Regions from separate parts of the Citrobacter telavivensis genome, predicted to be linked through region 1. Evidence: predicted binding sites of a transcription regulator. Region 1 holds the regulator's gene; the other holds the start of a gene.
What was found. The regulator LexA, encoded in region 1, represses DNA repair genes until DNA is damaged. The targets are predictions, from matches to a motif close to TNCTGTATGTACATACAGNA.
Positions count from the first base shown of each region.

Region 2: rmuC (DNA recombination protein RmuC) is a predicted target of LexA. The motif match lies at 1,315-1,334, and genes of this name have one in related genera.

Region 1 is NZ_JBGUBF010000006.1:64,174-67,332, reverse strand. Features, by position in the region: gene dinF (MATE family efflux transporter DinF) at 1-1,242, opposite strand, end outside; gene lexA (transcriptional repressor LexA) at 1,327-1,935, opposite strand; gene ACERJC_RS20245 (diacylglycerol kinase) at 2,059-2,427, opposite strand; gene plsB (glycerol-3-phosphate 1-O-acyltransferase PlsB) at 2,598-3,159, shown strand, end outside.
Region 2 is NZ_JBGUBF010000010.1:16,820-19,978, forward strand. Features, by position in the region: gene rmuC (DNA recombination protein RmuC) at 1-1,271, opposite strand, end outside; gene udp (uridine phosphorylase) at 1,423-2,184, opposite strand; gene ACERJC_RS23095 (dienelactone hydrolase family protein) at 2,445-3,159, shown strand, end outside.

The DNA.
Region 1 (3,159 bases):
CGCCAACGCCAGCCATAAACCGTGATTACCCAACACGGGTAGCGCGAATAGCGTCAGCGCAAACCCGGCGGCGGCCACCGCCATGCTGTTGCGCATTTCAGCCGCCCGCGTTGCGCCGATAAACATGCCATCCAGCAGATAGCACCAGACGCCGACCAGAGGCAAAATCGCCTGCCAGAGCAGGTAGCGATCGGCCAGTTGTTGGATTTGCGGTAGTGATGTCAGCAGCGCAACGATCGGTTCGCCGGCGAGTAAATAAACCAGTGAAAACAGCAGCGCGACGATACCAGACTGACGGCACGCGGCACGCCAGACTTCCAGTAACTGACTGCCGTCGCGGGCACCATAGGCCTGACCGGAATGCGCCTCCACGGCGTAAGCAAAGCCATCCAGCGCATAGGCCGTAAACGTCAGCAGCGTCATCAATACGGCGTTAACGGCGATGATATCGCTGCCCAGTCTGGCCCCCAGCACGGTGATAGCGCCAAAGCAGAGTTGCAGCAGCAGTGAACGCAGCATGATGTCGCGATTGAGCGCCAGAAGACGACGAATGTTTCCCCGCCAGGCCTGTTTGAGCATAACGAGGGAGACGCCACGCAGGTGCAACACCTTGCGCACCATCAGCAAACCGATCAGCAGCGTCGCATATTCCGCGATCACCGTCGCCAGCGCGGCCCCTTGCACGTTCATGTGCAACCCCATCACCAGCCAGAGGTCGAGCACAATATTCAGGATATTGCCGACAATCAGCAGGATCACCGGCGCACGCGCGTACTGTACGCCCAGTAACCAACCGAGCAGTACCAAATTCGCCAGCGATGCCGGGGCGCTCAGCCAGCGAATGGCCAGAAACCGTCTTGCCTGTTCCAGCACCGCTTCGCTACCACCCACAATGTGCAGCGCCAGATCGATAATCGGTGTACGAAAGAGCGCAATCACTGCCCCTGCGCCCAACGCCAGGATCAGCGGTTGCACCAGAGCCCGCGCCAGCGCCTGAGGATTCTTCGCACCGAACGCCTGCGCCGTCAACCCGGTCGTGCTCATGCGTAAAAAGAGCAGGAGCATGAACAGAAAACTGGTTGCCGTCGCCCCCACCGCCACCCCGCCGAGATACACGGGGCTGTCCAGGTGACCAATGACCGCCGTATCCACCAGTCCCAACAGCGGAACGGTGATATTGGAGAAAATCATCGGTAAGGCGAGACGCCAGAGCGCTTTGTCAGCAGAAGCAAAAAACGGCATGGAGCGAGCCTGAGAAGAGGTTATAACGAGAGTGGTGAGAGTGCCGGATGGCGGCGTAAACGCCTCATCCGGCCTACAGGAATACTACAGCCATTCACCGTTACGGATGACGCCAACGGCCAATCCTTCGATGGTGAAATTCTGTTCGCGAAGGTCAACCAGGATAGGTTTAAATTCGCTGTTTTCAGGCAGCAACTCAACTTTGTTGCCCTGTTTTTTCAAGCGTTTGACCGTCACTTCGTCGTCGATACGCGCCACAACCACCTGGCCATTACGCACATCCTGGGTTTTGTGTACCGCCAACAAATCGCCATCCATAATGCCGATATCTTTCATCGACATTCCGCTGACGCGCAGCAGGAAATCGGCATTCGGCTTAAACAAAGACGGATCCACCTGATAATGGCCTTCAATGTGCTGCTGCGCCAGCAAGGGTTCGCCCGCCGCAACACGACCGATGAGTGGTAAACCCTCTTCTTCTTCCTGCAGCAGTCGAATGCCGCGAGAAGCGCCGGAGACGATTTCAATTGCTCCTTTACGCGCCAGCGCTTTCAGGTGTTCTTCAGCCGCGTTTGGGGAACGGAACCCCAAACGCTGTGCGATCTCTGCACGCGTCGGTGGCATACCTGTCTGGCTGATGTGATCCCGAATGAGATCAAACACCTCTTGTTGCCTGGCCGTTAACGCTTTCATTCCGCCCCCTGGGTGTATATACAGTTATGCTGTGAGTATATACAGCTAAAGGTGATTTTGGAACCACAAACTGCACATTCAACAGCAGATTTAACTTGTTATGGAATCAGGGTCGAAAAAACCTTAGCGAAAATGTGTCCACAGCAGGATGCCCCAGGTGATCAGCGCCACAATGATAGAGAGCAGCACCGCCGCCGAGCCCATATCTTTTGCGCGACCAGAGAGTTCGTGATAGTCAGAACCAATACGGTCCACCACGGCCTCGATGGCGCTGTTCAGGATTTCAACAATCATGACCAGCATGACGGAGCCAATCAACAGCACGCGCGTAATGGCATCCACATCCAGCCAACAGGCGATAGCCACGGCCAGCAAAACCGCCACGCTCTCCTGACGGAACGCGGCCTCGTTAATCCACGCGGCGCGAAAACCTTTCCAGGAATAGCCTGCGGCTTTGATAATTCGGGTGAATCCAGTGGTATTATTAGCCATTAAAAGAACCTTTTTGCATTATTGGCGTCAATGACATTGTCTTGTTAACTCATGTGATTCGAGTTAAGGCAACGCGGCGCGAAGTATGACGGGATACACCAGAAATTCACATGACTTTCTGATATCCTTGCAACGCAATTGCATTATTAACCAGAGGCTTTACATCGTTTATGTCCGGCTGGCCACGAATTTACTACAAAATCCTGAATTTACCATTAAGCGTACTGGTAAAAAGCAAGTCTATTCCGGCAGATCCTGCCCCGGAGTTAGGACTCGATACCTCTCGTCCAATTATGTACGTTTTACCGTACAACTCCAAAGCGGACTTGCTGACGCTGCGCGCGCAATGCCTGGCGCACGATCTCCCCGACCCATTAGAGCCGCTGGAGATCGATGGCACGCAGTTACCGCGCTATGTGTTCATTCACGGCGGACCGCGGGTGTTCACCTATTACACGCCGAAAGAAGAGTCCATTAAGCTGTTCCATAACTATCTCGACCTGCATCGCAGCAATCCGGATCTGGATGTGCAAATGGTGCCGGTGTCGGTGATGTTTGGACGCTCACCGGGTCGCGAGAAGGGTGAGGTTAACCCGCCGCTGCGTATGCTTAACGGCATCCAGAAATTCGTTGCCGTCTCCTGGCTGGGTCGCGACAGCTTTGTCCGTTTCTCTCCTTCCGTCTCCCTGCGCCGCATGGCCGATGAGCACGGCACGGATAAAATCATTGCGC
Region 2 (3,159 bases), on a different contig from region 1:
AACGCTTCGGCCTGCGCCAGCACGTTACCACGTCCCGACGAGAGTTTTTTCATCGCCTGACGATAGTTATCTTGCGCTTTATCCAGGCTCTGCCCGATGGCGGACATATCATCGACAAAGAGGCGCATTTTGTCATAGAGCTTGCTCGCACGGTCTGCAATCTGTTGCGCATTACGACTTTGATGTTCGTAGCGCCACAGATTCGCAATGGTCCGCAACGCCACCAGTAATGTCGTTGGGCTGACCAGCATAATATTATTTTTAAGCGCCTCGGTAATCAGTTCAGGCTGTCGGTCAAGCGCCAACAGAAAAGCAGGCTCCACAGGGATAAACATCAGCACGTAATCCAGGGTGCGCAGCCCCGGAAGTTGCTGGTAATCCTTACGTCCCAGCAGACGAATATGGTTACGCACCGAGGCAATGTGCTCCTGGAGCGCGTTTTCGCGGGTGTCGTCATCTTGCGCGTTAAAATAGCGCTCATAGGCCACCAGCGTCATTTTGGCGTCGATCACCACATCTTTGCCCTGCGGCAAACGCACGATCACGTCAGGCTGCATACGGGAACGGACGTCATTTTCGATGCTGACCTGCGTTTCGTACTCGTACCCTTCGCGCAGTCCGGACGCCTCCAGCACACGGGTGAGCACCACCTCGCCCCAGTTCCCCTGCGTTTTGTTGTCGCCTTTTAGCGCACGCGTCAGGTTGACCGCTTCCTGGGTCATTTGCGCATTAAGCTGTTGGAGATTACGGATTTCATGCGCCAGGGTGTGACGCTCGCGCGCTTCCTGACCAAAGCTCTCCTGGACCTGGCGACGGAAACCGTCCAGTTGTTCTCGCAGCGGCGTCAGCAGACCGTTCAGGCTCTGTCGGTTTTGCTCATCAACCCGGCGATTGCTCTGTTCAAAGATTCGGTTCGCCAGGTTTTCAAACTGTTCGCTCAGACGCTGCTCGCTGTTGATCATCTGGCGGATTTTATCTTCCGCATGCTGCTGCGTCGCTTCCATCCGCGTAGTCACTTCACGCAGATCCGCTTCCAGCGAGGTGTTAATACTGCGCAGGCTACGTAATTCGTTATTGAGCAACTCGCACTCATCGCGCCAGTGTTCGCTTTGGGCTATTTGTTGTTTTGCTGCGCTTAATGCCGCAACCATCTCTTCACGTTCAGCGAATTGCTCGGCTTTCTGTTGGGCATGCTGATAGCTGGCCAGCAGCCAGCCAAGCGCAATACCCACCAGCGCAATAACCGCATAAATGATGATTGAGATATCCAAAATGCCTCCTGACGCCATACATCACCCGCACAAAATAGAATTGTGCTGTATAAACGTCCAGTTTTAAAGAACTTTCCTGCGAGGCGCTACGCAAATAATCGCGTAAAAGCAAAAGGCCGAACGCGTCGGCCTTTTATGGAAGGGAAGAGGATTAGATCAGACGACGCGCCGCTTCCACCACGATTTTCACCGCATGGCTTTCGGTCTGTTTCATCGTCTCAGCATTCGGGATCTCCTGCTGAGTACGGTTAACGATCACGCCCGCAACCATCCCGGCGCGCAGGCCCTGGCTTGCGCACATGGTCAGCAGCGTGGCGGACTCCATTTCGTAGTTCATTACGCCCATTGACTGCCACTCTTCCATAGAACCTTTGAAACGACGCACCACACGACCGGAGAAGGTGTCGTAGCGTTCCTGGCCTGGGTAGAAGGTGTCTGAAGAAGCGGTCACGCCCACATGAGTGGTGGCACCGATGGATTTTGCCGCTTCAACCAGCGCGGTGGTGCATTCAAAGTCAGCGACTGCCGGGTACTCCATCGGCGCAAAATGCAGGCTCGCGCCATCCAGACGAACGGACGCCGTGGTGACCAGCACATCGCCGACATTAATATGCGGCTGAATGGCGCCGGTGGTGCCAATTCGCAGGAAGGTACGAATGCCCAACTGAGCCAGTTCTTCCACCGCAATAGAGGTAGACGGGCCGCCGATACCGGTCGAGCAGACAATGACGGCTTTACCGTCCAGTTCTGCACGCCAGGTGGTGAATTCACGGTGAGATGCCAGCTTAACCGGCTTCTCCATCAGCGCGGCGATCTTTTCCACACGTTCCGGATCGCCAGGGACGATAGCCAGCGTAGCCCCTTGTAAATCGTTCTTGGTGAGGCCGAGATGAAAAACGTCAGACCTGGACATATAAAACTCCTCTGTGATTCGGTTTTTGTCAGAAGAAGCAAAAAGACACTTTACCGAAGGACTTAAGATATTTTCGTGACCCTCATCACCATGAAACAAATCAGTTGCATAAACTTACCGATAAATAGTGATTCAAATCACATTAACGGCCCGATTTTTTCTTTCTCCGCACAAAAAGCGAGCCGTTTGAGGCAGTGTGAATGGTTAAAGGCTGTCTATAGTTAATAGTGCGCTATTTTTCTAAGGGTACGGAGAATACCATGACATCAACACAACAAACCGGTTTTGCACCTGCAGCATCCCCGATTGCCTCTACCTCAGTTCATACCCCGGACGACACTATTGTCGCGGGCATTACGTCGATCCCTTCCCAGGGTGACGACATGCCGGCGTATCACGCGCGCCCGAAAAAGAGCGATGGCCCTCTGCCTGTGGTCATTGTAGTGCAGGAAATCTTTGGCGTGCATGAACATATCCGCGACGTCTGCCGTCGCCTGGCGCTGGACGGGTATCTGGCTATCGCGCCAGAACTCTATTTCCGCGAGGGCGATCCGAATGATTTCGCCGATATTCCCACCCTGCTCAGCGGTCTGGTGGCGAAAGTGCCGGATTCTCAGGTACTGGCCGATCTGGATCACGTTGCCAGTTGGGCGTCCCGTAACGGTGGGGATGTTCATCGCCTGATGATCACCGGCTTTTGTTGGGGCGGACGTATTGCCTGGCTGTACGCGGCGCATAACCCGCAGTTGAAAGCCGCAGTGGCCTGGTATGGAAAGCTGGTGGGTGATAAGTCGTTGAATTCGCCGAAGCATCCTGTCGATGTGGCGACCGATCTGAACGCCCCGGTGCTGGGTCTGTACGGCGGTCAGGATAACAGTATTTCGCAGGAAAGCGTGGAGACCATGCGCCAGGCGCTACGCGCCGCTAACGCCAACACGGAGATTATCGTCTATCCCGATGCCGGTCATGCCTTCA